Regions from separate parts of the Pseudoalteromonas sp. NSLLW218 genome, predicted to be linked through region 2. Evidence: predicted binding sites of a transcription regulator. Region 2 holds the regulator's gene; the other holds the start of a gene.
What was found. Region 2 encodes NrdR, which represses ribonucleotide reductase genes. Its sites were predicted from a motif close to AAACACNANATNTNGTGTTT; they were not measured.

Region 1 (16,424 bases), on a different contig from region 2:
CAGTTGTTAAAATACATTTTATAATGACTGTAATGATACATTTTAGCTAAATTGAGTGAATAAATAAGTTTAGCTGCATTAAAGGATAACCAGTGATGATGAACACAAAAGTATATAAAGCGGTACACGACCTTGCAGAAGATTTAATGGCGGCGGCTAATAAAAATAACCGTGAAAAGTTTGAATCGTTATTTGCAGAGTTAAAAGCTATTTGTATTGAAAACGAAAATACCTCAAAAGATCATCCTGTACAATGGGAAACCTTAGCTGATTTTACCGAAGAGTTAGAAGAGGCAATCACGACTTACGAAAAAGCATTAGAAAAGTCGATTGCGATTAATAACAAAGATCACATGTCGTCGGTTTCTTTTTCAATGGCCACATTACAACTTGAGCTTGGCCAAAAAGATGAAGCCATTAAAAACCTTCAAAATGCTAAAGTCAGCGCCAATAAAATTGAAGACAAAGAGCTTAAAGCTGAAATACACGACCTACTAGAGTCGCTTATTGAAGAAGAAGGTTAAATACATAAAAGCATAACTTATCCATATTAAATGTGATTTTTGTGGATTTAGCTTGAGCTTAATAAAGCGCTGATGGTTTATACCCTCAGCGCTTTTTTATGTTCGCTATAAATACTAAACCAAAAGAAAAGGCTTACTATTTAGCTAGCTTATTCATAAAATCGACAATGTACTTTGCAATCTCTACTGGTTTTTCTTCAACACTAAAGTGCCCTGAATCGAGTAAATGCAGTTCAGCGTTCGGTACATCTTTTAAGTATGCTTTAGCGCCTGCGGCTATAAACGCAGGGTCGTTTTTACCCCATACAATTAACGTTGGTGGTTGGTACTTGCGTAAATAAGCTTGCCACTTTGGATAGTCGAGAAGGTTGTTGTAGTAATCTTGTAGTAGCTGTACTTGAATTACTCTATCAGATTTGGTTTGTAAAAAGTGAAGATCGTGCGTCCAGCTATCTGGGCTCATCACTTCTGGGTTACTTTGTACGTCTCGTAAATACTGCTTATTAATAATGGCTTGTTCAGACGTGAACGAATAAATTTTATCACTCTGCGCTTTTGATTTATCCTCATTCGCGGCTTTAAAAAATGCTTGCCTCGGTAGGGTTAGCCCATCTAAATACGCATTACCATTTTGTACAATAAGTGCATCAAGTTTATTAGGGTTATTTAACAACATTCTAAAGCCCACAGGAGCTCCAAAGTCTTGTATATATAGGCTGTATCTCTTTACTTTAAGCGTTGTTAGTAACCCTTCAACGTATTGAGCTAGTAATTCAAACGTATATTTTTGAGTTTCTGGGTTTGGGCGTTCGCTGTATCCTGAACCTAAATAATCGGGTGCAATTACATGATAACGACCTGATAAAAGCGGGATCAATTCTCGGTAGCTGTGTGAAGACGACGGATAGCCATGTAAAAGCACAATGGTTTGCTTATGTTGCATGCCAGCTTCTCGGTAAAATATTTTTTTACCGTTTACATTTGCATATTTGTAGGTGGTTTTTGAAGGCCATACAGCATCAGCGGCGTACACTTTAGCGGTAAGTGTAGATATTGAAACTAATAAAAACACAATAAATGAGACGATGTGAGCAGGTTTTACTTTAAGATTTTTTTGTATATCTGTGGGCATAAGTAAACTCGTTATTTTTGGCAATGACGCTTTATTAATTTACCAGACCCGTTATTTACACAATTGCATTCAGTTAATAATTACAAGTTACTACTAATAAGGACACAGTAACAATACCTGTGTTTTTAAAGCACATTACCAAATATATAGTTGATTAGAGGGTAAGTGGTTTTTTAGCAGCTTTTTGTACTTTAAAAAGAGATTCGTTAATTTACTTTTGTTATAATTGAGTTGTTGGCTTACAACATTTATACAATGTTAAGTGAGTATTTTGGAGGAAGGACGTGCTCGAACAAATAGAACAATGGATTGATGCAACAAATATTAAATATAAAACCCAAAGAATTAGCTGTGAGAAATTTGCCAGTGAGTTTGCAGGGTTTTATCCTGTCGAATTTTTAAAAAATGCCTTTTACGTTATTGTCGATGAAATACCCAAACCTAACTTTCCTTTTTTGCGTGAAATGGGATTAGACGATTTTATTGACATGGATGCCGCAGGTACTACATACAAAAACACTTATTACATGCTTCCTTACGTAGCTGATAATTTAGCTGTGCATTTTCATGAACTTGTTCACGTAGCCCAATGGAGTGAACTTGGCGCCGAGGCTTTTATGTTGCGTTACATAACCGAAATTCAGCAGGTTGGTTATGATGCTGCGCCACTTGAAGTCATGGCGTATGGTCTTGATAAGCACTTTACAAATAATGGCAAGAAAATAAACGTGCCTGAACACGTGGTTCAAGCGTTGTAGTTAATTAACATTTTCAAAGGATTGCATATGACACGCTTTACTGTTTTTTTACTGAGCTTACTTAGTGTAAATGCCTATGCGGCATCGTTTGATGACGATATTGTGGCTGCGTTACTTGAAAGAACAACACATAACGTTACCTATGATGGGTCTTATCGCTCTATTACTTATCCGGGTGGCGATGTGCCCGCTAATGTAGGGGTGTGTACCGATGTAGTTATTCGATCATATCGACTTTTAGGTATTGATTTGCAAAAGCTTGTGCATGAGGACATGTTAAAAAGCTTTGAGCTATATCCCTCTAAGCGTATTTGGGGTTTAACCAAACCGGATAAAAATATAGACCACCGCCGTGTGCCAAACTTACAGGCTTACTTTAAAAATCATGGCCAAGTGCTCGCTAAATCAAGTAACGTGAACGACTATAAAACGGGTGACATTGTAACGTGGATGCTGCCAGGTAATGTGCCGCACATTGGTATGGTTGTGAATGAGTTAGCAAAAGACACAGGGAATCCATTAATCGTTCATAATATTGGTCGAGGACCTGAAAAAAGCGACATGCTTTTCGATTTTAAAATTACGGGGCATTACCGTTTCGTCCCACAAGAATATAAATAACCAGATTATAAGTATGAGTTCTCTCATTTATTGATATTGCAGTATAAATAAAAAGGATTTTGAACGTGAATACAAAAACCGATTCAAAAGAGGCTAACCCAAAAGAGGTTAATCTTAAACAAAGTAAACTCGCTCCCAAAATAGCTAGTTTATTTATGAGTATTGCTTTTTCAGCCATAGGAACGGGTTTGTTTAGTTTGGTTGCAAGCTTACTTGGCAACGTGAATGTAACCGAAAAAACAGTTGGCAGTGTGTGGGTTTTACTGACCACATTTTTTGTTATTTTAAATGTATTTGGTGTCATTATTTGGCATAAACCGAAATGGTTAATTACTGCTATAAATAATGTGCTTAGGTTTGCTAAAGAGCGCAAAACAGCATTTTTTAGCGCCGTGCTAATGTTGATATTAATTATAGCAGGCTATTGTTTTTTTCTTTCCTTACCACAGCCAATTAGTTACAAAGCAACTCACTCTACACCTGCTGTTACCACTTTATCTGATGTTTTAAACCCTGAACCGCTTTATATTGATTTTACTCCCGTTTTAGATGATGTAGAAAACACGGATGCAGTGTCTTACTCTGTGGCCAAGCTTGCGCTTGTTGGCAAAGTGATTCCCACAGGTATAAAAGTCACGCCTGAGCTAATTGGACAGTGGTCTTGGAATAGTGAAAGCCAGCTTAAATTTATCCCAAAACAAGATTGGTCAGCAGGGCAAGAATATAAGGTACGTTTTGATTCATCTATTTTTAAAAGTGATATACATCTAAGCGATAATGAGCATGTATTTAAAACTCCCGATTTTGAACTAACGCTTAGCTCACTCGCTTTTTATCAAGATCCTAACGTTAAAAAAAGTCACAAGGTGATTGCAACATTAAAAGCGACTCACCCAACAGATATAAGCACCATAAAAAATAATTTAAAGCTGACTCAATCGCTTGAGCAAGATGGCAAAAACGAACTAGCACAATACAAATTTGATGTTACTTACGACAAGCATCAACGAGAGATTTACATTACTTCAGAGCAAATACGTATTCAAGATACCGAAAGCTATCTGTATTTTGTTCTTAATAGCGGTGTAAAGCCGGTTATGGGTCCTTCTCAAACAACAGTAGAGATTAAAGACGCCGTGTTGATCCCAAGTGTAAATAGCTTTTTTAGAGTAAATACTGCCAATGTGTTGATGGTAAAAAATACGCAAGGGGAGCCCGAACAAACACTTGTTTTAGACTTCACAGATGATATTTCATCGCAAGATGTGGTTAGTAAAACAGTTGCTTACGTATTACCGACTAAAGATTCAAAAGGTAATTATAAGTACTTCGGTAGTCCACGAGAGGTTACTGATGCAGTGCTTAAGCAATCTCAAAAAGTTAAGTTAAATGCGATTCCTACCGCGCAAGATACCGCTAAGTTACACAGTTTTACGTTTGACGCCCCTCAAAACCAGCAAGTTTATATCGCGATTGATAAGGGATTGAAGTCGACGGGTGAGTTTAGGATGGTGAATAAATACGACACTATTTTAGATACGCCGGCTTATCCGACACAAGTAAATATTATGTCTAAAGGGTCTATATTATCAAAAAATGGCGATCATAAATTGTCATTTTTGACCCGCGGTGTAAACGCACTTCAAGTTAAAGTAGGTAGGGTAGAAGCCAATCAAATTAACCACCTTATAAGTCAAACCAGTGGTGATATTTCTAATCCAGAATTTAATAATTATTACTTTACAGAAGAAAACATAAGTTCAATTTTTACCAGACAAGTTAATTTAAAATCGGAGCACCCTAAAAAAGCGGTCTATTCATCTATTGATTTGAGTAGTAAGTATAATGAGTCAGTTGGTTTAGGCTTATTTTTTATAAATGCTCAAGCGTTAAATACAGAAGATAATTACGTATATGGACCCCAAGAAAAACGACTTATCCTTATTACTGATTTAGGTATTTTGGTAAAAAATAATGCAGATGGATCTCGCGATATATTTGTCCAATCTATTGAAACAGGAAAACCGGTAGCAAAAGCGAAGGTGTCGTTATTGGGTAAAAACGGATTAGTTATTTTAAATGCTAAAACAGATTCTGACGGGCACGCATTTTTCGACAACACAACGTGGTTTACTGATGATCAAACTCCCGTTGCTTTTGTAGTCGAAACTAAAAGTGACATGTCTTTTATTCCTTATAATCGCTATGCTCGAATGGTTAACTACTCTCGGTTTGATACCGGCGGTGTAAGTTCTGGGCTCAGTGGTAGTAATAAAATAGATGCGTTTGTTTTTTCTGACCGTGGAATTTATCGACCAGGCGATAGTGTTAAACTTGCCACGATTGTGAAGCAACAAAACTTTGCAAAACTGGGCGATATACCGCTTGAACTTATAATTACCGATCCTAAAGGGACAACTGTTTATAATAAACGAGTGAGCTTAGATAAGTATGGATTGCTTGATTTTGACTTTAAAACACAAAATAGCGCCAATACCGGAACGTATTATGTATCGGTTCAACTTATTAAAAATAATAATAGCCGCGACCAATTAGGCAGTACTCAGTTTAAAGTTGAAGAGTTTGTACCCGATAGATTGAAAATTAGTAGTCAATTTTCTCAATCATCTGCAAAGGGGTGGGTAAACAGCTCAAAATTTAAAGCATTGGTGAGCCTTCAAAACTTATTTGGTACACCTGCTCAAAATAGACGTGTTACTGCTGATTTACATTTATCTCCAGCTGGTTTTTACTTTAATGAATACAAAGATTATGTGTTTTCTGATCCCCACAGTGAAGGAAAAAATATTAGACACAGTTATGAATCATTAACCGAAACCAAAACTGATGAACAAGGCAAGGCAGAATTTGATATTGACTTAACTCGCTATGAGGCAGGTACTTATCAGTTAAATTTTGCAGTACAAGGGTATGAAGAAGGCGGTGGTAAAAGTGTTCGTGCAAGCAGCTCGGTGCTTGTTTCACCCGTTGAGCAGTTAGTTGGTTATAAAGCCGATGGCGATTTAAGCTACATATCAAAAGAGTCAAAACGTGTTGTAAAATTTATTAATATTAATTCAGAAACTGAGCAAGTAGCTCGTGATGATTTATCGCTAAATTTAATAGAACAACAATATGTATCTACGTTGGTGCAACAAAATAACGGCACTTATAAGTACCAATCGGTTAGAAAAAACAAACAGGTATCAAGCAATCCGTTTTACATTAAACAAGATGGCGCAAACTACGAATTACCCACTGCTGAACCAGGTGATTACTTAATAGAACTCGTTGATGGCAAAGGGAATACCGTTAGTAGGGTATCATTTACGATAACCGGCACGGGTAACTTAGCGGGTAAGCTTGAAAAGAATGCTGAACTGCAAGTTCAATTAAATAAACCGGATTACAAACCGGGCGAAACAATTGAAATAAGTATTGTAGCGCCTTATGTTGGCTCGGGTTTAATTACAATTGAAACTAATAAAGTACACGCTTTTAAATGGTTTGAGAGTAAAACAACAAGTAGCATACAAACCATAACGTTACCTCAAGGGATAGAAGGCAATGCGTATGTTAATGTTTCATTTGTTCGAAGCCTTGAATCGAAAGAAATATTTACAAGCCCATTAAGCTACGCAGTTAAACCATTTGCGATTGATCGTAGTAAACGCGCAATAGATTTTGACGTAAACATACCTGATAAAGTAAAACCAGGTGACGATTTAGTCATTTCATATAGTGCCAAATCACCTTCACGTGTTCTGTTATTTGCTGTAGATGAAGGTATTTTACAAGTGGCGAATTATCGGACGCCAAAGCCGTTAAATCACTTCTTACAAAAACGTGCTTTAGAAGTCAGTACCATGCAAATTGTTGATCTTATTTTACCTGAATTTAAACTAGTGCAAGAGCTTGCAGCTGCGGGTGGTGGTTATGCAGAATCAATGGCAATGAACCGCAAGAGCAAGCAACTTAACCCGTTTTCTCGTAAGGTACAAAAACCAGTCGCATTTTGGTCTGGTATTTTATCGGCTGATGCTAAAACGAAAAAACATACGTTTACTATCCCAGATACTTTTGCAGGTCAGGTACGTGTAATTGCTATTGCCGTAAATGACGAGGGTGTTGGTGTTAAAGAAAGTACAACACTTGTGAAAGGGCCCTTTGTATTAACTCCTAATGTATTAACGACAGCAGCACCAGGCGATGAGTTTAATATTGTACTTGGTATTGCTAATGGCGTTGAGGATTCAGGTAAACAACTGCCAATTACGGTAGAAGCGCTTACTTCAAGCAACATTGAAATAATAAGCGATAAAAAATTAACGCTAAATATTGATGAAAAATCAGAAGACACATTAACGTTTAGAGTGAAAGTGCTTGATAAGCTTGGCGCTGCATCAATTACATTTACTGCGTTATCGGGTGACAATGTTAGCCAACGCACGGCAACGTTAAGTGTGCGCCCTGCGGTTGCATTTGTTAGTAGCTTTGAAAGTGGCTTTAGTGAATCAGGTAAAAAAGAAATAGTGGTTTCGAGACAGCTATATCCTAACTTATCACAAAATAATATTACCGCTTCACAAAGCCCGTTAGCGCTTGTTGATGGTCTTATTAGTTATTTAGATAACTTTCCTCATATGTGTACCGAGCAAGTAGTGAGTAGTGTGTTTCCGGTGCTGAGTTATTTAGAACACCCAAGTTATATGGGCAATGTATCTTATAAACATGAGCGTATAAACAACTTAATAGATACCCTTCGTCAACGTCAGTTACCTGATGGCAGATTTATGTTATGGCCGGGTAATTCTAGTGCATCTATTTATTCTTCTCTTTATGTTATGCATTTTTTATTAGATGCAAAAGAAGCGGGCGTAGCAATACCTTATGATATGTGGAACAGTGGTTTTGAAGGTGTGCGCAGTATAGCGAGCCGATCTTTAGAGACGAATGACAGAAACCGCGCTTATGCTATTTATTTGCTAACACGACAAGGTGAGGTAACAACTAATTACTTATCTGATTTAGAAAAAAGTGTAAATGCGAGTAATAGCAAAGTATGGCAACAAGATATAACGTCCGCGTTTATGGGCGCAACTTATCAGCTATTACGTGCAAGCGATAAAGCGCAAGCACTGATCAATAGCTATAAAATTGGGCAAGATACCCAGCACGATAATTGGGGCGCTTACGACTCACGTTTAGCTCACGACGGACAGTATATTTATTTGTTATCAAAACATTTTCCTGCTCGCTTAAAGCAGTTAACTAAAGATGATTTGTTTAATGTCGTTGACCCTATTTTTAAAGGAGACTACAACACGTTGTCGTCTGCTTGGTCTGTACTTGCTATGACGGCATACTCAAAAGTTGCGTTATCACAAGCCCAGCCTGAAGATGTAAAAATAATGGCAACAACGACAATGGCAGAAAAAGAGGCATTAGACATAACCTATACACCTTATCCTAAAGCCTCGTTTTTAAATGACGTTAAAACGCTTGATGTATTAGCGCCACCTCGCTCATTTTACATGATGAGCCAAGCTGGTTTTGATACAAACGTGCCACAAAAGTCATTAAGTAATGGTTTAGAAGTTGTCAGAGAATACCAAGACGATAAAGGTAATGTGATAACCACCGCTGTTCAAGGTCAAGAACTAAACGTTGTATTACGAGTGCGTAGTACAACGGGTAAAAATATTTCGGATGTTGCTGTTATTGATTTACTACCTGGTGGGTTTGAAGTACTCAGAGACAGCGTTCGCAATAGTTATAATCGCTGGACCTCTGATTATAAAGATATACGAGAGGATCGCGTTATATTGTATGGCAGCTTTGGCGATAGCATGACTGAGCTTACTTACAAGATTAAGGCTACTACATCTGGCAGCTTTGTAGTGCCATCGGCTTATGCTGAATCTATGTATGATTTAAGTATTAAAGCGCACTCAAAATCGGGTCGTTTTGATGTTACCGCCGCTAAATAAAAAGTTTAGTTTTATAATGAAAACGGCTTTTTTTACAACAGCACTGCTTGCAGTGCTGTTGTATTTGTTTACTCCAAAGCCTGATATTACCCAGCCCAATGCTTACTCAACGGCTTTTTACGATAGCAGTGATAAATTACTTCGTTTAAATTTAGCCGCAGACGATAGATATAGATTATGGACGCCAATAGATAAAATCCCTTTGAGCGTTCAACAAGCTACTTTATTGTATGAAGACCAAGACTTTTATGAGCATATTGGTATCGATTTTATTGCTTTAATAAATGCGTTTTATACTAGCTATATTAAAAGAAGTCACCGAGTCGGTGCGTCAACAATAACAATGCAAGTAGCCCGGTTGCACTTTGGGATGAACACGCATGTTATTTTTGGAAAAGTAGAACAAATACTTCGAGCGTTACAAATTGAGAGACACTACAGTAAAAACCAAATACTCGAGGCGTATTTTAACTTAGCGCCTTATGGATCAAATATTGAAGGTGTTGGTGCAGCCAGTTTAATTTATTTTAAGAAACCAGCTATTGATCTTAATTTACCTGAGTCATTATTACTTAGCTTAATCCCGCAAAACCCAACCAAACGAAATCCCATTAAAAAATCGGCTAAACTGGTATTGCTAGAAACAAGAAAAAAACTGTTTACTCGTTGGCTTGAAACCCACCCAGACGATAAACATTGGCTAGCAGCTATGCAATTACCGATAAAGGTATATGCCTCTTCAGACTTGCCTTTTGAAGCTCCACATTTTATTGACAATTTACAAAGCGAGTACCCGCACCTAAAGCCTGGAGAATATAAAACGTCGATAGGCCTTAATTTACAAAACTTACTTCAGCGCCATGCAAGAAATTACATTAATCGCAGGCATAGAGACGGGCTCAGTAATACGTCTGCTATTTTACTAAATTATAAAACTATGGAAGTAGTTGCTGAATTAGGCTCTGTGGATTTTTTTAATAATGACATTAGCGGTCAAGTAAATGGTGTAAGAGCTAAACGTTCACCAGGTTCAACCCTTAAACCATTTATTTATGCGCTTGCTATAGACGAAGGGTTAATTCATCCATTAACGCTTGTAAAAGATGCCCCCAAACGCTTTGGAGGATATACACCAGAGAATTACGATCAGCAGTTTTTAGGGCCTATATCGGCTACTGAATCGCTAGTGCTGAGCCGTAATGTGCCTGCTGTTAATTTGATGTATCGCTTACAAAAAGTTGGGCTATACGATTTACTCGTTGCAGCCGATGTTAAAAAGCTTCAGCCCAAAGAGTTTTATGGTTTAGCGCTTGCGCTGGGCGGCAGTGAAGTAACGATGCTAGAGCTCGTTAAGTTATACGCTATGTTAGCTAATTTAGGGGTGTATAAGGATGAAGTTATATTAAAAAAAGACGCCACTGTTATTAACCAAAACAACCCAAATAATCAAAACAATCATATCAAGCAACTCATCAGCCCAGAGGCAGCCTACCTGACTTTACAAATGCTAAGTAAAAATAGTGCAGTTGATGAAATTTCATTTCAAAAAGAAAGAAGACAATCATATCCTGTATATTGGAAAACAGGTACTTCATTTGCTTTTCGCGATGCATGGTCAGTAGGTATTGTTGGTCCGTATGTTTTAGCTACATGGGTCGGTAATTTCTCAGGAGAAGGGCACCCATCTTTTATTGGGCGACAAGCAGCCGCGCCTTTATTTTTTGAAATAATACGTTCATTAGATAGTTACGGCTTAATCAAAGGCAATATAAAACCAGGTGGTTTAAATATTACAGAAGTAGATATTTGTTCAACAACAGGTGATTTACCTGATGTGCATTGCCCTAAAACAGAAAAAGGGCTTTTTATTCCAGGTAAGTCGCCAATTAAAGTGTCCGATGTACATCGTGAAATTTATATTGATAAAGTATCGGGATTACGTGCTTGTCAGTATGTTGAATCTACAACTACAAAGGCAGTTTATGAATTTTGGCCATCTGACTTAGTCAGATTATTTAAACAAGCAGGCATTGTTAAACGCCAGCCTCCACCTTATTTAGATTCATGCTTAATTAATGACACGAGTACACGAGGCTCAGCACCGAGTATTACATCCCCGAGTAATTTAATTAGCTACACGATAAGAGCCAGTAAATTGAAGCAAGAAGGCCTGCCTTTTAGCGCAATCACAGATACAGACTCACGTATTTTATATTGGTTTGTAGATAACAGCTTTGTTGGTAAAGTAGAGCGAGATACGCCTTTTTTCTGGCACCCGCAAGTAGGCGAATTTGACGTAAGAGTGGTTGATAATTTAGGGCGTAGCGCATCAGTTTCAATGCGTGTAAAGCTCGTTCAGTGATACGTAAATAAGCTAAAGAGCTAGTTATCGGGTATTAAACAATTAGATTGGCGTTTATAAACTGTATTTAGCGTTTAGACTACTTTAAATTAATACTTACATTGCCATTGGGTTTACAGCAGCACAGGAGTATTTCGCCTTCGCGCACAAACGCAAGTGGCTCTTCGTTATATTCAACACTACCTGACACTAACGTTGCTCTACAGGCGCCGCAGTAACCTTCGCGGCATTGGAATGCAACGTCTATTTTCATGGATTCTAAGCAGTGTAAAAGAGAAGGGCAGCCAGCGGTAAACTCTATACACTGGCTGTTTTCTGCAAGTGTTACACTTGCAGTAGACTTATCACTCATTATAAATCAAAATCACCAAATTCTGATGCATCAACTTGCGAGTCTATTTGACCAACAAGGTATGAGCTTATTTCTGCTTCTTGTGGTGCTACTTGCACGTTATCAGACACTAGCCATGAGTTGATCCATGGGATAGGGTTACTGTTATTTTCAAACTGTGCAGGCAAGCCAATCGCAGTCATACGTGCATTGGTAATGTATTCAACGTACTGACATAAAATATGCTTATTTAAGCCAATCATTGAACCATCTTTAAATAAGTATTCGGCCCACTCTTTTTCTTGCTCCGCTGCGTCAACAAACATTTTAATAGCTTCATCGCGGCACTGGGCAGCAACAATCGCCATTTCTGGGTCGTCTTTACCGTCTTGCATAATGTTTAAAATATGCTGAGTACCCGAAAGGTGAAGTGCTTCATCACGTGCAATTAGCTTGATGATTTTAGCGTTACCTTCCATTAGCTCGCGCTCAGCAAACGCAAACGAACATGCAAAGCTTACGTAAAAGCGAATCGCTTCAAGAATATTTACCGACATCATAGCTAGGTATAGTTTCTTTTTAAGCTCAAACAAATTCACGATAACAGTTTTACCATTAATCTCGTGCTTGCCTTCACCGTATAAATTGTAAAGCGAAACAGAGTTAATTAAGTCATCGTAATATTTAGTTACGGCATCAGCACGTTCGCTAATTTTATCGTTGCTAACAATGTCATCAAAAATAAGTTCAGGGGCTTGTGTTACGTTACGGATAATATGCGTGTATGAGCGGCTGTGAATTGTTTCACTGAACGCCCACGTTTCTATCCATGTTTCAAGCTCTGGTAGTGATACAATTGGAAGTAGAGCCACGTTTGGCGAACGACCTTGTACACTATCAAGTAGTGTTTGGTATTTTAAGTTGCTTAAAAATATATGCTTTTCGTGATCTGGTAATGCTTGAAAGTCTAAACGGTCTTTACTTACATCTACTTCCTCAGGACGCCAAAAGAAAGACAGTTGCTTTTCAATTAACTTTTCAAAAATTGGGTATTTTTGTTGGTCGTAACGAGATACGTTTACAGTTTGGCCAAAAAACATTGGCTCTTGCATTTGATTATTATGGTTTCGGCTAAAAGTAGTATAAGACATGTTTATCACTCAAAAAACTATCAGAAAAAGCGGGCTAAATGCCCGCTTAAAATAAAAATCAGCAGTTATATTTTACACGCGCCGCCTTCACAATCATCATCTTCCACTTCTGGAGTATCTTCTTGTGAATCTGAGGCGCCATCGCGAGTATTGTGGTAATACAAGGTTTTAACACCTAGTTTGTACGCGCTTAATAAGTCTTTTAATAAGACTTGCATAGGTACTTTACCGCCTTCGAACTTGTTTGGATCATAATTTGTATTTGCAGAAATTGTTTGGTCAACAAATTTTTGCATTATACCAACAAGCTGCAAGTAACCATCGTTTGATGGAATGTCCCATAGTAACTCGTACTGATCTTTTAAACGCTCATACTCAGGAACAACTTGTTTTAAAATACCGTCTTTACTTGCTTTAACGCTAATATGTCCACGTGGTGGCTCAATACCGTTAGTTGCATTAGAGATTTGCGACGATGTTTCTGATGGCATTAATGCACTTAGTGTTGAGTTACGCATACCGTGCTCTTTAATATTTGCACGTAGTGTATCCCAGTCAAGATGAAGTGGCTCATCACAAATTTTATCTAAATCACGTTTGTACGTATCTGTTGGCATAATGCCTTGAGAGTACGTTGTTTCGTTAAACTTAGGACATGCGCCACGCTCTTTAGCAAGCTCGTTTGATGCCTTCATTAAGTAATATTGAATAGCTTCAAAGGTTTTATGTGTTAATGCATTTGCGCTACCATCTGAATAACGCTTACCGTTTTTAGCTAGGTAGTAAGCGTAGTTAATCACGCCTATTCCTAGTGTACGACGACCCATAGTTGCATTTTTAGCCGCCGGTACAGGGTAGTCTTGGAAATCAAGTAAGTTATCAAGTGCGCGTACTGCAAGTTCAGCTAGCTCTTCAAGCTCATCAAGTGACTCTATTGCACCTAAGTTAAACGCAGAAAGTGTACAAAGGGCAATTTCGCCTTCTTCGTCATTTACGTTGTTAAGTGGCTTAGTTGGCAATGCAATTTCTAAACATAAGTTAGATTGGCGAATTGGCGCAACTTTAGAAATGAATGGGCTGTGTGTATTACAGTGATCAACATTTTGTAAATAAATACGACCTGTACTTGCACGTTCTTGCGCAAACATAGAGAAAAGCTCAATGGCTTTAATACGTTTTTTACGAATAGACTCGTCTTGTTCGTATTTTACGTAAAGTGCGTCAAACTCAGCTTGGTCTTCAAAAAATGCATCGTAAAGGCCAGGCACATCTGATGGGCTAAATAATGTAATGTAGTCATCTTTAATTAAACGAGAGTACATTAGTTTATTAAACTGTACGCCGTAATCAAGGTGACGAACGCGGTTGTCGTCTACACCACGGTTATTTTTAAGTACAAGTAGGTTCTCTACTTCTAGATGCCAAAGCGGGTAGAACAAAGTTGCAGCGCCGCCGCGTACACCACCTTGCGAACAACTTTTAACGGCTGTTTGAAAGTGCTTATAAAAAGGAATACAACCTGTGTGGTACGCTTCGCCGTTACGAATATGGCTACCTAAAGCACGAATTCGACCAGCGTTAATACCAATACCTGCGCGTTGTGATACGTATTTAACGATTGCAGACGATGTAGCGTTAATTGAATCAAGGCTGTCGCCACATTCAATTAATACACACGAGCTAAACTGGCGAGTAGGCGTACGTACACCTGACATAATTGGCGTTGGTAGAGATATTTTAAATAATGATACCGCGTCGTAAAAACGTTTGATGTAATCAGTACGTGTTTCACGTGGGTAGTCTGAAAATAAGCTTGCTGCTACTAAAATATATAAAAACTGTGCACTTTCGTATATTTCACCCGATACACGGTTTTGAACGAGGTACTTGCCTTCAAGCTGTTTTACAGCTGCGTAGCTAAAGTTAAGATCGCGAGAATGATCAAGGTATGCATCAAGCTCGTCTAATTCTTGCTCTGTGTAATCTACTAATAAGTGAGCATCGTAGCGTTTATCGCCAACCATTTTTGTTACGTGGTCAAATAAACGTGGTGGTTCAAATTGACCATACGCTTTTTTACGTAAATGGAATACAGCTAAACGTGCAGCTAAGTATTGATAATCAGGCGATTCTTTTGAAATCTGATCCGCTGCTGCTTTAATGATGGTTTCGTGGATGTCTTTGGTACGAATACCGTCGTAAAACTGAATGTGCGATTTTAATTCAACTTGCGAAACCGAAACGTTGTTTAAACCTTCGGCGGCCCATTCAATAACGCGATGGATCTTATCCAGATCAAGTGGCTCTTTGCGCCCGTCACGTTTGCTTACAGATAACTGTTGGTTCATTTGCCTGTATTCCTTGGGAATTATGTATTTTGACCAATGCTTTATACCTCGCCGAAGCAAGGTACATACTCATTTATTATAGGTTTCACCGTATTGGCGAATTTAATTGAATAACATTTGGCCACAATATCTGGTGTTGTTCAATTTAGAGATCACAAGATAGTGTGGTCTGAGTTGTTTTGCAAGGGACATAATTGCCCCTATTTGTGGATAACTTTGGGATAACGCATTTGTGTTAGTAGACACTCACCTTCGAACAATCATTTAAGTTGAAATATGCAAAAATCAACTAATGATCTGCTAAATTTACGCATTTTAAAAATAAATTTTGACTGCTTTTTTTATCAGCAAGCTTTGTGTGAAAACTAACACAATCACAATATATAGTGTTTAATAATTAACATGACACTATATATGGTTAAAACCATCAATTGGACTTAGCCAGTTAAAATTGGCTTTCCAAGCTATCGCTTCATCTTTACTTGGGATGTAACCCCAAAGTGCCGTTGCGGTATGCATACCTGCCGCTTTGCCTGCTTGTATGTCGCGCTGTGCATCACCAATGTATAGACAACGGTCTGGTTTTACTTGCATGAGCTTTGCACAATGTAGTAATGGTAAAGGTGATGGCTTAGCTTCAGCTAATGTGTCGCCACTTATTACTACACTGGCATTTTTTAATGCGGGAATAGCTGCCACTAAAGGATCGGTTAAAAAGCCAGGCTTGTTAGTCATGATCCCCCATTTGATCTTTTTCTGATCAAGGCCGATAAGTAACGATTCAACTCCGCTGAAGCAATGCGTGTGTTTTGCTATGTTTGCAGCGTACTCGTTAACTAATTGCTTTATAAGCTCGCTTTGGTGTTGTTTGTCCCATAATTCTTTAAAACCAGCCTCTAATAATGCGCCTGCGCCGTTAGATGCCGCAGGACGGTATATATCACTACTAACAGGTTCTATTTTATTATTAATAAGGACTGCGTTTAAAGCGGCACCTAAATCATCAGCGGTGTCGAGTAGGGTGCCGTCTAAATCAAATAAAAATGCATCGTACTCTATAAGGGGGTGGGGGGCTTGAGAGTTAGCCATTAAGCTAACTTCTCAAAATAAAGTATGTAATTTACGCTAACGTCACTATTAAGCGTATATTGCTTTGATAGTGGGTTATAAGAAAGCCCTGTACTTGCACGAACTTTTAAACCGGCTT
Region 2 (16,424 bases):
ACTACGCTAACGTACAGCCACATGCTGGTTCGCAAGCAAATGCAGCTGTTTTTCTAGCATTATTAGATGCTGGCGATACTGTACTAGGTATGAGCTTAGCTCATGGTGGTCACTTAACTCACGGTTCTCACGTAAGTTTTTCTGGTAAGCTTTACAACGCAATCCAATACGGACTAGATGAAGCTACGGGCGAAATTGATTATGCACAAGTTGAAGCACTAGCACTTGAGCACAAACCAAAAATGATCATTGGTGGTTTCTCAGCGTACTCAGGTATTGTTGATTGGGCTAAATTCCGTGAAATTGCTGACAAAATCGGTGCTTATCTGTTTGTTGATATGGCTCACGTTGCGGGTTTAATTGCGGCAGGCGTTTACCCAAGCCCAGTTCCTCATGCACACGTTGTAACTACAACTACGCATAAAACACTTGCAGGCCCTCGTGGTGGTTTGATTATTTCTGCATGTGGCGACGAAGCAATCTACAAAAAGCTTAACAGCGCTGTTTTCCCTGGTGGCCAAGGCGGTCCTTTATGTCATGTTATTGCAGCAAAAGCAGTGGCATTTAAAGAAGCACTTCAACCAGAGTTTAAAGTATACCAAACACAAGTTGTTAAAAACGCAAAAGCAATGGTCGCAGTTATGCAAGAACGTGGCTACAAAATCGTATCTGACAAAACTGAAAACCACTTATTCTTACTCGATTTAATCGACAAAGATATTACTGGTAAAGATGCAGACGCAGCCCTTGGTAACGCTAACATCACAGTTAATAAAAACTCAGTGCCAAACGATCCACGTTCACCGTTTGTAACATCTGGTTTGCGTATTGGTTCTCCTGCAATTACTCGCCGTGGTTTTAAAGAAGCAGAATCAAAAGAGCTTGCTGGCTGGATTTGTGACGTACTAGATAACATCACTGATGAATCTGTACAGGCGCAAGTTAAAGAAAAAGTTAAAGCAATTTGTGCAAAATTACCTGTTTACGCTTAATTGCATAAGCAGCAGTAATTTAGAGCACAACAGGCCCTAATTTTTTGCTAAGATAAAAGACTGCTATTTAGCGGTCTTTTTTGTTTTAAAACGGAAGTACCGAGTTATGCATTGTCCATTTTGTACCGCAAAAGATACTAAAGTTATTGATTCACGCCTTGTTGGCGGAGGCCATCAAGTTCGCAGGCGTCGTGAGTGTAACGACTGCCACGAGCGCTTTACTACATTTGAAGGCGCTGAACTGGTCATGCCTCGTGTTATTAAACAAGACGGCAGCCGTGAACCATTTAACGAAGATAAATTATTAAATGGCTTAAATCGCGCACTCGAAAAGCGCCCAGTGAGCACAGAGCAAGTAGATGAAGTAGTGAATATAATAAAATCGCAACTACGCGCAACGGGCGAGCGAGAAATTTCAAGCCATTTGGTGGGTGAATGTATTATGGAAGCCCTCAAAAAGCTCGATAAAGTAGCGTACGTAAGATTTGCCTCTGTTTATCGCTCGTTTGAAGATATACGCGAATTTGGCGAAGAGATTGCCCGCTTAGGGGAGTAATACCAATTTTATGAAACATGATCATTCTATCGCATTAAATAGCGCACTCACTGCGTTAAAAATTATTTATATAGAATAGCTATATGTCATAATTTTCGCCTTGTTATTACGCTATTTTCTTAGCGCTATAATAGATCACTTATTTAACGCAATTGGTATAACAATGCAAAGCCAAACTACTTTTACCGAACATGACGAAATGTATATGGCACGCGCCATAGAACTTGCCAAAAAAGGCGAGTTTACTACCACGCCTAACCCTAATGTTGGCTGTGTATTAGTTAAGAATAATCAAATAATTGGCGAGGGTTTTCATCAATTAGCAGGTCAAGGCCATGCAGAAGTAAATGCACTGGCAATAGCGGGTAATAATACACAAGGTGCAACGGCTTATGTAACGCTTGAACCTTGTAGTCATTATGGGCGTACGCCACCGTGTGCTGAAGGCTTAAAAAAGGCGGGCGTTGTAAAAGTAATTGCCGCTATGGTTGATACAAACCCACAGGTTGCGGGCAAAGGCCTTAAAATACTGAGCGATGCCGGTATTGAAGTTGCTTATGGATTACTTGAATCACAAGCACGCGCACTTAACGTTGGCTTTTTTAAGCGAATGGAGCAAGGCTTACCTTATGTGACCTGTAAAATGGCAGCAAGTATAGATGGTAAAACAGCGCTTAAAAATGGACAAAGTAAGTGGATCACAAGTCCAGCGGCTCGCCAAGACGTACAATTATACCGAGCGAAAAGTTGCGCTATTTTAACTGGTGCCGATACCGTGTTAGTAGACGATGCTAAACTTAATGTGCGACTAAGCGAGTTGCCTTGCACGCTACCTACCAATTTACCGCTTCGCCAGCCCGTGCGTGTTATAATTGACTCTCAAAACCGTTTAACGCCCAACCTTGCTTTATTTAAAATCCAAAGTGATGTAATAATATTTACGACTAAGGTTGATAAATCATTGCAATGGCCGCATTTTGTAAAACATATTGAAGTATGTGAAAGCAATGGCAAAGTTGATTTGCAGGCTGTTTTAGAAAAGCTTGGGCAACTAGAGTTTAATAATGTTTGGCTTGAAGCTGGGGCAACACTTGCTGGTAAAATGACAGAGCTTGATTTAATAGATGAGTTTGTTTTTTATTTAGCGCCTAAACTCATGGGTCATGATGCAAAAAGTTTAGTTAATTTTCCTGAATTGACGAGTATGCAAAACACCGTTGATTTAACATTTAATGAATGTGCGCGCATTGGTGACGATTTACGTATCACCGCGTTAAAAACTCATTAAAATCACTTAATAAAAAAGAGTAGCGCTATGTTTACTGGGATAATAGAAGCCACAGGCAAAATTGCTTTATTACAAAAAAAACAAGGCGACTTAGCCATTCGTATCCAAAGTGCTGATCTTGATATGAAAGACGTAAAGCTAGGCGACAGCATTGCAACCAATGGCGTTTGCTTAACCGTAGTTGATAAACATATTGACGGTTTTAGTGCTGATTTATCTAACGAGACGATTGGTTTAACCGGTTTTGCTCACTATGCTTTAGGGCAAACGGTGAATCTTGAAAAAGCCATGCAACCTGTATCGCGTTTGGGCGGTCATTTAGTGTCTGGCCATGTTGATGGCATAGCAACTATTACAAGCATTACAGCAAACGCTCGAGCAACAGAATATTGGCTTACAACCGAAGAAAGTTTAATGAAATACATTCCGTACAAAGGTTCGGTATGTATTGATGGTATAAGCCTGACAGTAAACGCTGTAGAGGGCAATAAATTCAAATTAACAATTGTCCCACACACGAGTGAGCAAACCACAATTGCTCATTTTAAAGTAGGTACCCAAGTTAATTTAGAAGTCGATCAAATTGCACGTTATTTAGAGCGCCTTATAAAGGGTGCAGAGCAACCAACGGGCTCTGATATTTCGATGAGCTTACTCGCTAAAGCGGGTTTTATTAAATAACGAAACTGACAACTTACACGAGCAAATTTATGAATTTACACAGCGCGCAAGAAATCATCGATGATATTAAAGCCGGTAAAATGGTTATTTTAATGGATGATGAAGATAGAGAAAATGAAGGCGATTTAATAATAGCTGCTGAGCATATTAGCGCAGAAGCGATTAACTTTATGGCCACTCATGGCCGTGGTTTAATATGTTTAACCATGACGCAAGAGCGTTGCGAGCAACTTGATTTACCGTTAATGGTTAAAAACAATGGTGCTGCATTTTCGACTAACTTTACAATGTCGATAGAAGCATCAAAAGGTGTTACAACCGGTATTTCAGCTGCAGATAGAGCGCGTACAGTACAAGCGGCTATAGCTAAAGGCGCAGTCCCAAGTGATATTGTTCAGCCTGGTCATATTTTTCCTATTATGGCACAACCTGGTGGCGTGTTAACTCGTGCAGGACACACTGAAGCAGGTTGTGATTTAGCGCGTTTAGCTGGGCTTGAAGCATCATCTGTTATTGTTGAAATACTTAATGCCGATGGCACTATGGCACGACGCCCTGATTTAGAAGTTTTTGCGAAAGAGCACGGTATTAAAATTGGTACTATTGCTGATTTAATCGAATACCGTAACTTAAACGAAACAACAATTGAGCAAGTTGCAAAATGTAAGTTACCAACTATTCACGGTAAATTTGATTTAGTTACTTACAAAGACACAATTGACGGCCAATTACATTACGTTTTGCTTAAAGGCGATATAAAAGAGCAAGAGCCGACAAATGTACGTGTACATTTGCAAAGTACCTTTAACGATATTCTACTTTCAGATAGAAGTGCTGACCGTAGTTGGGGCCTTTCAGAAGCAATGGCTTATATTGCTAAAAACAAAGGTGCTTTAGTTATTTTAGGTAAACAAGAAAGCACTGAAGAATTAGAGGCGACTGTAAAAGCATTCGCAGCAGCTGATGCTGGCGAAAGTGTTACGCCACGTAAATTTAAAGGTACATCGCGTACTGTTGGCGTAGGCTCGCAAATACTTGCAGATCTTGGAATTAAACAAATGCGATTAATGAGTCGGCCTAAAAAGTACCATGCACTTTCGGGCTTTCATTTAGAAGTTGTTGATTACGTTGAGCCGCAATAAGCGCTCTGCTTTTAACTAGTCTATTATTTTATTTTTATGGTATGATGCGCAGCAATTTTTGCGCAATCGCAACCGCTTGAACTTATTTTTAGGGTTATCAAATGAAAATTATTGAAGGTAATAAGTACGCTCCAGGCAAGAAGTTTGCCATTGTCATTTCTCGTTTTAATGACTTTATTGGTAGCAGTCTCCTTGCAGGTGCTGTTGATGAGCTAAAACGCACTGGTGGCGTATCTGATGACGACATTACCGTTATTTATGTACCAGGCGCGGTAGAATTACCTTTAGCGGCTAAACGCGTTGCGGCAAAAAAAGAGTATGATGCAATCATCGCATTAGGCGTAGTGATCAGAGGTGGGACACCACACTTTGACCTAGTTGCTGGCGAATCAAACAAAGGTCTTGCGCAAGTATCACTTGAGTATGATATCCCGGTTGCATTTGGCGTATTAACCACAGAAAGCATTGAACAAGCAATTGAGCGTGCTGGCACCAAAATGGGCAACAAAGGCGGCGAAGCTGCTTTAGGCGCGCTTGAAATGGTTAATGTGTTAGATAAAATTTAAGTTTAAGGAATTTTTGTGAAACCAGCAGCAAGACGTAAAGCACGTATCTTAGCACTCCAAGCCGTTTATTCTTGGCAAATAAGTGGCAATCTAATTGCCGATATCGAACAACAAATGTTGATCGAGACAGACGTTACTAAAATAGATGTTGAATACTTTAAAGATTTAGCGACAGGGGTTGCTGTAAATTACAAGCAACTAGATGAAGCTGTATCACCACATTTAACACGTCCGTTTAATGACTTAGATATGGTTGAGCGCGCAATTTTACGTTTAAGCAGCTATGAACTTAAGTTCCGTGACGATGTACCTTACAAGGTTGCTATCAACGAAGGTATTGAGCTGGCCAAAATATTTGGCGCTGAAGATAGTCATAAATTTGTAAACGGTGTACTTGATAAAGCTGTTAAGCATTTACGCAAGTAAGTAACCGTTAAAGAGGGGAGCCGGCATAGGCCGGCTTTTTTGTGTATGAAGGAATTTGAATTAATTAACCGCTACTTTAAAGGTCGCGGGATCACCCGTCGTGATGTAAACCTAGGTATAGGGGATGATTGCGCTTTAGTAACCGTTCCACAAAACTGCCAACTTGCCGTTACAACAGACACTCTTGTTGCTGGCGTACACTTTTTCGATGATATTTCCCCTCGAGCATTAGGTCACAGAGCGCTTGCTGTTAACTTAAGTGACTTAGCGGCAATGGGCGCTGAGCCAACATGGGTTTCAGTTGCGTTAACTTTGCCAAGTATTGACCCACAGTGGATTGAAGAGTTTACTGAAGGCATGCATGAAATTGCTGAGTACTTTAATGTGCAAATTATAGGTGGCGATACCACACAAGGTCCATTAACTATTACTATTTGTGCTAAAGGGACTGTTCCAGAAGGTACTGCACTTCGCCGTAGTGGTGCAAAAGTAGGTGATTGGATTTATGTTACGGGTCCGCTAGGTGATGCTGGACTTGCAATTGAATCTCGCAAGCAAGGTATAAATATTGAGCCAGAGCATTTAAAGTACTTAAATAAACGCTTTGACTTTCCAACACCACGAGTTGCTGCAGGGCAGGTGTTACGAGGCCTTGCATCATCCGCTATTGATGTATCGGACGGTTTAATCGCAGATCTAAGTCATATACTAGATATGTCGCAAGTAAACGCTGTGGTGAACATTGAAAGCATTCCGACCTCAGATGCAATGCAAGCAAGCCTTGATTTTAATCAGCAGCTTCCATTTATTCTCAGTTACGGTGATGATTACGAATTAATTTTTACTGTACCTGATAGTAATAAAAGTATGTTAGATATAAAACTACGTCAGTATGGCGTAGATGCAACATGCATAGGCCAAATTAAAAGTGGCGATGGCCAAATTGAGCTTTTACACAACGGTGAAAAGTTTGATTTTAAGCAGCAAGGTTTTGAGCATTTTGCAAAGGAGCTGGTTTGAACAAAAACCGAAAGTTTAATTTAAAGCGTCCACATCAGTTTTTTGGTCTGGGCTTTGGTACTGGGTTAGCCCCTAAAGCACCTGGTACATTTGGTACATTTGCTGCACTGCCATTTATTTTTATGACTATGTATTATCCACTATGGCTGCAAATTGTGTTTGCTGTAGTGATCAGTATATTTGGTATATGGGCGTGTGGTAAAACAGCTGATGATTTAGGCGTACATGACCATCCTGCTATTGTATGGGATGAAGTGGCGGGTTATTACATTACAATGATTGGCGCAGCACTTAGCTGGCAAACATTACTCGTGGGTTTTTTGTTATTTCGCTTTTTTGATATAGCTAAACCTGGCCCAATCCGTATGCTAGATAAGCGAGTACATGGTGGTTTAGGTATTATGGCCGACGATATACTAGCGGGCATTTTTTCGCTTATATGCTTACAGGCGTTAATAAAAGTGGGTTTACTACCCTTTTAATTTTTTATATTTGATTTGTTTAACTAGGTGGCAGCAATATGATGCGATTTTTACTGGTTTGTGTACTGATGTTGTGCGCGACACCAAGTTGGGCTTCAATTACTGATTACGTAGTTAAGCAATGGAATATAAAAGATGGTTTACCTTCGCAATCGCTTAAAAGCGTAGTACAAGACCAGCAAGGATATATGTGGCTTGGTACTCAGTTTGGCTTAAGTCGTTTTGATGGTACAACATTTACAAACTACAATACGCAGAATAGCCCATTCTTGCCTAGTAATGGTATTAATAAACTTTTAGTCGATTCAAGTGGTTTGTTGTGGGTGGGTACCAAAAGTGGTTTAGTAGTTATTAATCCAGCCACATTTGCAGCGCAAGAGTTTAATATTAAAGGTCCAGTAAGAGATATTCTTGAGGACTCTAAAGGCAGCATATGGATTGCAGCCAATGGTTTGTACTATGTAGATAGAGGGCAAGTTGATTTACGCACTCAAGTAAATGGACCCCTACCTATTGTAAATGCTACCGTAATTACCCAAATTGTTGGCTCTGTTAGCCAAATGGCACTCTCTCCTGAAGGTATTTGGCTGGTTAACGATCGTCATTTATTACGCCTTACAAAAAATTCATCTGATTTTTCTAAACTACGTTTAGAACTTACCGCTAAAATATCGTTACCAGAGCGCTTAGCGCAAACCATAGTGCACGATTTATCATTCTTAAATGGTAATTTGTATATAGCCTCTGAGCTAGGTGCATACTTTTTAGATTTAGATGACGAACTAAGACCTTTTCCTTTACCTAATGCAAATAACTCAGCCGTTTATAAGTTTATGAGTGATACCGATGGTGGGTTGTGGGTCTCAACTTACGGGCGGTTATTGTTCAGAGATAAAACTGGTGAGTGGCAATGGGTAGAGCCAAGCCAACTTGATCAAAGCATATGGTTTGCTGATATTTTTAGAGATGATAAAAATAACGTTTGGTTAGCAAGTTTTAGTGAAGGCTTATGGCTTGCCCACGAAGGGCGAGTAGAAAGGCATTCAGCAGTTTCAAATATGACCGAATCTGTTATGGCTATTAGCCAAGCTCCCGATGGAAAACTGTGGGTTGCTAACAAAAGTGGCATTGGTTATTTCGATTTAGATAAAAGTTTTATTAATTTAGTTCCAAGTAGTAAATATGGATACGCGTCAGTACACGATCTCCAATTTGACGGTGAGCGATTATATATAGCCACTGGGCGCGGCTTATTTGTTTTTGAAAACAAGACACTCTATACAGTCCCTGGTCGAGCGCTTCGCGATAACCCGGTATTTGCAATAAGTCGCTCTAGTAAAGGCGGTTTTTGGATTGGTACAGGACGTGGTTTATACCGATTAAATTATGCTGGTTTAACACCTTTTGCATATAACGCTTTTTTAGGTAGTAAGTTTATTACCTACGTATTGGATAAAACAAATTTTGGTGTGATTGGTACTAGTAAAGGCGCATATTACTTTACAGACCGTGGCATTGAAAAAATTGGTGACCAAACAACACTTGAAAGTGCATACGTAACTAGCGTGCTACATATAGATGGCGTGGGTATTTTAATTGGCTCTCTTAACGATGGGCTTTTTTACAGAAGTACACAAGGGCAGTGGCGCCAACTCGATGCAGCTAATGGTTTACCGTATGGTTCTATATTCAGCCTAGAATATGATGAAAAGTTAAAACATGTTTGGGTAAGCACCATGAAAGGTGTTTACAGAATGCCTGTAGCGCAATTTAAAACAGAGATAAAAAGCTTAAAAGTTGAAGAAGTAATTTCATCTTTTGACCGCCAACTCGATGGTAAAGCGAATCAATGTTGTAGTGGACTAGGGCATGATGCAGTAGCTGACACTGGCAATTCTATTTGGTATCCAAGCTTACAAGGTGTTGTTGAAATCCCTAAAAATGTAGAGCTATTTGGCGTGCTGGCATTAAAGCCAACAATTGAAACAATAACAACACCACTTCGTCATTTAACCACCGCTGCACTTGGTAAAAAACCATCATTAGAGACAGACGAACGTGATATAACGCTTACTTACACTGCTATTGATTACTATGCACCAAACAGTATTGAATTTAGATATAAACTAAGTGGCTTAGATAGTGACTGGCGCTATGCTAATACTCGACGTGAAGCTATTTATACTAACTTACCTCCAGGTTCGTTTTTGTTTCAATTAGAAGCAAAACGCCAGGGTGAAGACTGGGCTAAAGCACAAGAGGTAGAGTACGGTTTTGTAGTGCCTGAGCGCTTTGATGAAACCATTTACTTTAGGCTTTTAATTACCAGTGGCTTTATTTTGCTTTTTTATCTCATTTTTTGGGTGTTTAGAGCGCAAGAGCGCAGAAAACAAGAAGCATTAGAGGGCTTGATCACCGAGCGTACCCTAGAGCTTCGTCAAGCTAATGATAAATTAGGCCAAGTGAATTCACAGCTTAAATTAGTTAGTCACTCAGATGAGCTAACAGGGCTTCGTAGTCGTCGCTTTTTGTTTGATCAACTCCCTAAAGATATTGAACACTTTCAACGTAATTCACAATCGCTGCAGGCACAAGGCAAGTCACTGGTGCTGGTAATTATTAACTTTGATAACTTCAGTCGTATTAACGATGCCTACGGCCCAATTGCTGGTGATAGCTGCTTACAACAAATGGCTGCATTATTAAATTCACGTACGCAGGGCTCTGACTATGTGGCGCGTTGGAGTGGTGATGAGTTTTTATTATTATTACGTGACTTCAAATGTAATAAAATAGACAGCTACGCAGCGGATCTTTGTAAAGTAATCGCGGCTAATTCATTCCAATTACCAAATGGAAAAACAACTAATATTACAGCTTCAATTGGGTGGTCATTCTATCCGTTACCACTTCTAGGTGGGCAGGTAATTAGTTGGGAGACATCTATTAACCTAGCGGATATTTCACTGCACCAAGTTAAAAAGCGCGGTGGTGATGGTGTTGCAAACATTACGTTTGATGATCAGCTTGATGCATTTGAGTTTGAACAAAATTCTAACGTTGATCAACAATTGGGTATTTTACAAAGTAATGGTTTAGCTGATATTAAAGTGTGGATGCGCTGATGAGCAATATTTGACATTAAAAAAGGAGCCTAGGCTCCTTTTTTAATGTGCTGAACTTTAGATGTATAGGAAGTTAATTTATAAATGCTTTAATAGCAGTTAATATACCTTGCTCGCCTAGTCCCATTTCATTGTGCATTTCATCTTGGGTGCCGTGTTTAATAAACTCATCAGGAATACCTAAGTTAAGGATATTAATATTAGCTTTTAGCGTTGCTAAAAATTCGTTAACTGCAGAGCCGGCACCGCCAGCAATCGCATTATCTTCAAGCGTAACAATTACATCGTGGCTAGTTGCAAGCTCATTTAAAAGTGCAGTATCAAGTGGTTTAATAAAACGCATATTAACAAGCGTTGCATCTAATTCATCTGCAGCAAGCTGTGCATTTTCAAGTAATGTACCGAACGATAAAATGGCAATTTTACTGCCTTCCTTAATTGTATCCGCCTTACCTATTTCAAGTAGTTGCATAGTGCTTTCAATGTCTGCAGTACCTGCACTACCTCGAGGGTAACGAACTGCAACAGGGCAGTTTGCTTTATAACCGGTGTAAAGCATTTGGCGGCATTCGTTGGTATCGCTTGGTGCCATAATTATCATATTTGGAATGCAGCGCATAAAGCTTAAATCGTACGCACCTTGATGAGTTTCACCGTCGGCTCCAACAATACCTGCGCGGTCAATGGCAAATAATACAGGTAAGTTTTGCAGTGCAACATCATGTATTAATTGGTCATACGCACGTTGTAAAAAGCTTGAGTAAATAGCAACAACAGGTTTTAAACCTTCACAGGCAAAGCCAGCGGCTAAAGTAACGGCATGCTGTTCAGCAATAGCTACATCAAAGTATTGATCTGGATGCTCTTTAGAAAAACGTACCATGCCTGAACCTTCGCGCATTGCAGGCGTGATAGCCATTAACTTGCTGTCTTGTTCGGCCATATCGCATAACCAATCGCCGAATACTTTTGAAAAAGTAGCAGCACTAGGTTTAGATTTAGGAAGACTAGTTGTGCTCGGATCGAATTTTGGTACACCATGGTAGCCAATAGGATCGGCTTCAGCCGGTTTGTAGCCCTTACCTTTTTGCGTTTTTATATGTAAAAGCTGTGGGCCTTTTAAATTACGCATATTACGCAGCGTATCAACAAGCATGTTTACATCGTGACCATCAATGGGACCAATGTAATTTAGGCCTAATTCTTCAAAGAAGGTACCCGGGATCATCATACCTTTAATGTGCTCTTCCATTTTACTGGCAAGTTGCTTTACCGGAGGCACTCCTGAGAGTAACTTTTTACTACCTTCACGAATGTTTGTATAAAAGCTACCTGATAAAATTCGAGCAAAGTGATTTGTTAATGCGCCAACATTTTCAGAAATCGACATTTCGTTATCATTTAAAATAATAAGCATGTCTGATTTTACATCACCTAAATGATTCATTGCTTCAAATGCCATGCCTGCGGTTATAGCTCCATCACCAATAATGGCTACAGACTTTCGACCTTTACCTTCTTTTTGTGCGGCAATAGACATACCTAAAGCAGCTGAAATAGAGGTGCTCGAATGGCCTACGCTAAACGTATCGTATTGGCTTTCATCACGAAAAGGAAAAGGGTGCAAACCGTCTTTTTGGCGAATAGTGTGCATTTGGTCGCGACGACCAGTAAGGATTTTATGCGGATAAGCTTGATGACCCACATCCCAAACTAGGCGATCATCTGGAGTGTTATAAACATAATGCAGCGCAACGGTTAGTTCAACCGTCCCTAAACCAGAAGCTAGATGACCGCTACTTTGCGATACTGAGTTGAGTAAATAATCGCGCAGCTCATTGCTAAATGCAGGGAGTTTGTCTTGCGCTAAGTCGCGCAATTGGGCTGGCTCGTCAACCAAATTAAGTAATGGATACTTGCTACTATCAAGTGTCATGGTTTTATTTATATCCTTCGCTAACATTAATTTGATTCAAAGCTATTACGAATAATTAATGTTGGGTAATAATGTCAGTGCTAATTGCAATACGTATGAGCAAAAATTAGTGGTCACGCTCAATTAGATAATTTGCTAGCGACGCAAGAAGTGTTGTGTCAGCATCTATATTTGCCAACGCTTCATGGGCTTGTTGTATTAAATTCTGCGCCTTTACTTTAGCGCCTAGCATACCTAATAACGCCGGATATGTCGCTTTATTCGCGGCAATATCGGAGCCTTGCGGCTTACCTAAAGTAACCGTATCGCCTTCAACATCTAAAATGTCGTCGTGTACTTGAAATGCTAGCCCTATAGCATACCCAAAAACACTTAAGTTTTCTAAGGTTTGTTGATCTGCCTTTTCACTGCACAGTGCACCAAGTGTAATTGCGCAATTAATTAGAGCCCCAGTTTTTAGTTTATGTATTCGCTCAAGCTCTTGTACGGTAATTACTTTATCCGTAGCAGCTATATCGAGGCCTTGTCCGCCAACCATACCTTGTAGACCTGATGCTTGGGCTAATTGTGCAATCATTTTTACTTGTGTTTGTGATGAGCATTCAAATTTGTGATTTGCAATAAGCTCAAAGGCAAGAGTTTGTAGAGCATCACCGGCTAAAATTGCGTTTGCCTCGCCAAATTCTATGTGACAAGTAGGGCGTCCGCGACGTAAATCGTCATCGTCCATTGCAGGTAAGTCGTCATGAACTAACGAATAGCTATGAATGCACTCAATTGCAGCAGCAAGTACGTTTAAGTCTTGTTGGTTTGCGCCTAGCATTTTACCTGTGGCATAAACTAAAAATGGACGTAATCTTTTACCCCCATTAAATAATCCATACTGGGTGGCGTTCTTTACAGTTTCTTCTGTATCGAGAGGCTGTTTAAAATGCAGTTGTAAAGTTGCTACTACATCTTTTTGAGCACGTTCAATATGATTTTTTATGCTCACAGCTATTCCATATCACTATCAAAATTTGTAAGTACTGACTTTTCGCCATTCCCCATCAAAATTGATACTTTTTGCTCTGCTTGCTGTAATTTCCCTGATGAAGCACTTGCTAATGCAATTCCACGCTCAAATTGCTTTAACGATTGCTCAAGCGATAAGTCACCTTGTTCCATGTCACTAACGATTGTAGATAATTCTTCTAGTGCTTGTTCGAAACTTAAGTTTTCAGGTTTTTTAGTCGCCATCTTTATTTCAGCTTACATAATAAATTTAGGGGTCAATTTTAGGGGGAATGCTAAACTAGGTCAAAGGATGATATTGGTTTTTTACCTTTATCACGTTAAATTATATTTCAAGTGCATTAATAAAGCCTTAATAGCGGTCTGTTGATTTAATAAATCAATTGATAATTAGGTAGCCTCTATAACTTGATCTAAGATAGTGCTAAAGGCTGCTTTTTATGTTTATTTATAAAAATGGCTTAAGCAATTCAATATGTTGCCGATAAGCAGTTAATAATAAAAGTTTATGATAAGGCCATTAAGCATGAAACTTCTGGAGGATATGTGGATTTAGCAACCATAATTGGGATCCTAGGCGCAATTGGCTTAATTGTCATGTCTATGTTTATGAGTAGTAGCGGCGAAATGGCTATGTTTGCCGATGCCCCTTCAAGTGTAATTGTATTTGGTGGTTCGCTCTTTATTGTTTTATCAAACTTCACCATGTCGCAATTTTTGGGGATAGGTAAAGTTGTTGCTAAAGCGTTTATGTTTAAAATTGAAACGCCAGAAGAACTTATTGAAAAAGCTGTAGAGCTTGCTGATTCAGCTCGTAAAGGAGGCTTTTTAGCACTCGAAGAAGCTGAAATCCCAAATCCATTTATGCGCAAAGGCGTCGACATGCTTGTTGACGGACATGATGCAGATGTAGTTCGCGCTACACTTCAAAAAGATATTTCTCTAACCACGACTCGCCATGAAATGGGCGCAGGTTTATTTAAGTCATTAGCCGATATAGCACCAGCAATGGGAATGATTGGCACCCTAATTGGCTTAGTTGCAATGTTATCTAACATGGATGACCCAAAAGCAATTGGCCCGGCAATGGCGGTAGCACTATTAACAACTTTATATGGCGCGTTTTTAGCTAATGTTGTAGCAATCCCAATTCAGGTAAAACTTGAACTGCGTAAAGACGAAGAAGCTATGAATCAACGTTTAATTTTAGATGCTATTTTAGGTATTCAAGATGGTCAAAATCCAAAAGTAATCGAAGGTATTTTGAAAAATTACTTAGCTGAATCTAAGCGCAAAGTAGATACCGAGGAGTAACTATGTCTGATCAAGAGTGCAAATGTCCACCACCAGGCTTACCTGCATGGATGGGAACTTTTGCCGATTTAATGTCATTATTAATGTGCTTCTTTGTACTCTTGCTTGCGTTTTCAGAAATGGATGTACTTAAATTTAAACAAATAGCAGGCTCAATGAAGTTTGCTTTTGGTGTACAGAATAAAATTGAAGTAAAAGATATCCCCAAAGGTACCTCTGTTATTGCCATGGAGTTTACTCCAGGTAAACCAGAACCAACCCCAATAGAAACCATTCAGCAACAAACTGTAGAAATGACCCAGCAAATGCTTGAATTTCAAGCAGGTGATGAAAGCTCCGCTGGTGGTAGGCAAGAGCAGCGAGGAGATAAACGAGGGGGGGAATCTCGTAGCACATCGCAAGAACAATCGTCAGAGCAAGCAACTTCAGCTGCCGATCAGGAACAAACTAACGAGCTTGTTAAAAAAATAGCGCAGCAGCTTGAAAAGCAAATTATAGATGGTGCAATAGAGCTTGAATCTTTAGGGCAGCAAATTATTATTCGTATTCGTGAAAATGGTTCATTTCCCTCAGGGAGTGCGTTTTTACAACCTAAGTTTAAACCTATTATTCAAGATATTGGTGTGCTGTTAAAGGATGTACCTGGTGAAATTACTGTTTCGGGACATACCGACGATTTTCAGGTTTCAAATGAGTTATATATTAATAATTGGGACTTATCGTCAAAGCGTGCTGTAGCAGTAGCAAGCGAACTGCAAACAGTGCAAGGGTTTGATAAAAATCGGATGATGGTAGTAGGGCGCGCTGATACTCGTCCACTTGTTCCAAACGATTCAAATGAAGATCGCCGAAGAAACCGTCGGGTAGAAATATCAATCCTGCAAGGTAAGGCTAAAGAGTCTGCTCCTATTGATGTGCGCTAAGTTATTGCTTGTGTTATATTTCACTATGTTTGTTTTAATTTAAGGTACTTAATTGCCTTAAGTATCTTGGCAATTTCATCATTTTAGCTTACAGTACATTTCCTTAACATATGTAATGGAGTGCCTGTGAAAATAATCAATAAATATTGCGACATGCCGGGTAATGGTGATGGTACTGATGACGATAAAAAAACAAAATAGGGCAGAGTATTTTGCCTGAATGGTTTTTATATATTGTTAGTATTTTAAGCAAAAGCTGGGTTTTAATGCTAAGTCCGGCTATTTTTATATTTTTTGTATTTAAAGATCGCCTAGCCTTTCGATTTGTATTACTTACCGCAGCTTTTTTCCTCTTTGGTAACCTAACTGCTTCAAGCCTACGAGCGTTTGATGACATTTATATTTATCGTTATTTAGTTTGGGCGATCACAGATATTATTTGGATGGCACTCATAGCTTACTGGGGTATAAAGGATAAAGTTTATTTATGGCAATGTGTTATTGGGCAACTAGTTGTTATTGGCGCACCTATATTACAACTATTCCGATTAGTTGATCGCCATTTGTGGGATTTAGCTTACAGTACCGTTATTTATCAGACCCTAATGCCATTTATCAATATTGCCACGGTGGTTGTATGCTATTTACCTTTAATTATCCTTTTCACTAAGCAAGGTAGTGTAAGGTCAAAAATAGAAAACTCCCCACCTTCAAAATAGCTGTGCTAAACTACTGTTTATATAAACAGTGAGTGAGCGACTCCCATGAAACTCTACATTGCAGAAAAACCATCACTAGGCAGAGCAATTGCTGATGCCTTACCAAAACCACATAAAAAACATGATGGTTATATAGAAGTCGCTAATGGCGATTGTGTATCGTGGTGTATTGGGCATTTGCTAGAACAAGCAGAACCCGATGACTATGATGAGTGCTTTAAAAAATGGCAGTTTGAACAC

Region 1: the regulator NrdR is predicted to act here: its motif matches at 15,337-15,356, upstream of nrdA (class 1a ribonucleoside-diphosphate reductase subunit alpha).

What each region holds. Positions count from the first base shown of each region.
Region 1 covers NZ_JADYWO010000003.1:56,159-72,582, reverse strand. The annotation lists gene I6E80_RS05145 (hypothetical protein) at 96-524, shown strand; gene I6E80_RS05140 (alpha/beta fold hydrolase) at 661-1,656, opposite strand; gene I6E80_RS05135 (hypothetical protein) at 1,941-2,414, shown strand; gene I6E80_RS05130 (DUF1287 domain-containing protein) at 2,442-3,035, shown strand; gene I6E80_RS05125 (alpha-2-macroglobulin) at 3,101-9,025, shown strand; gene pbpC (penicillin-binding protein 1C) at 9,042-11,387, shown strand; gene yfaE (class I ribonucleotide reductase maintenance protein YfaE) at 11,467-11,739, opposite strand; gene nrdB (class Ia ribonucleoside-diphosphate reductase subunit beta) at 11,739-12,869, opposite strand; gene nrdA (class 1a ribonucleoside-diphosphate reductase subunit alpha) at 12,935-15,217, opposite strand; gene I6E80_RS05100 (HAD-IA family hydrolase) at 15,626-16,306, opposite strand; gene ubiG (bifunctional 2-polyprenyl-6-hydroxyphenol methylase/3-demethylubiquinol 3-O-methyltransferase UbiG) at 16,306-16,424, opposite strand, start outside.
Region 2 covers NZ_JADYWO010000013.1:4,853-21,276, reverse strand. The annotation lists gene glyA (serine hydroxymethyltransferase) at 1-992, shown strand, start outside; gene nrdR (transcriptional regulator NrdR) at 1,099-1,548, shown strand; gene ribD (bifunctional diaminohydroxyphosphoribosylaminopyrimidine deaminase/5-amino-6-(5-phosphoribosylamino)uracil reductase RibD) at 1,712-2,836, shown strand; gene I6E80_RS17475 (riboflavin synthase) at 2,864-3,517, shown strand; gene ribBA (bifunctional 3,4-dihydroxy-2-butanone-4-phosphate synthase/GTP cyclohydrolase II) at 3,547-4,659, shown strand; gene ribE (6,7-dimethyl-8-ribityllumazine synthase) at 4,761-5,225, shown strand; gene nusB (transcription antitermination factor NusB) at 5,241-5,651, shown strand; gene thiL (thiamine-phosphate kinase) at 5,697-6,671, shown strand; gene I6E80_RS17450 (phosphatidylglycerophosphatase A) at 6,668-7,153, shown strand; gene I6E80_RS17445 (ligand-binding sensor domain-containing diguanylate cyclase) at 7,192-10,278, shown strand; gene dxs (1-deoxy-D-xylulose-5-phosphate synthase) at 10,352-12,214, opposite strand; gene ispA ((2E,6E)-farnesyl diphosphate synthase) at 12,321-13,208, opposite strand; gene I6E80_RS17430 (exodeoxyribonuclease VII small subunit) at 13,211-13,453, opposite strand; gene pomA (flagellar motor protein PomA) at 13,775-14,542, shown strand; gene I6E80_RS17420 (flagellar motor protein MotB) at 14,545-15,465, shown strand; gene I6E80_RS17415 (hypothetical protein) at 15,678-16,184, shown strand; gene I6E80_RS17410 (DNA topoisomerase III) at 16,230-16,424, shown strand, end outside.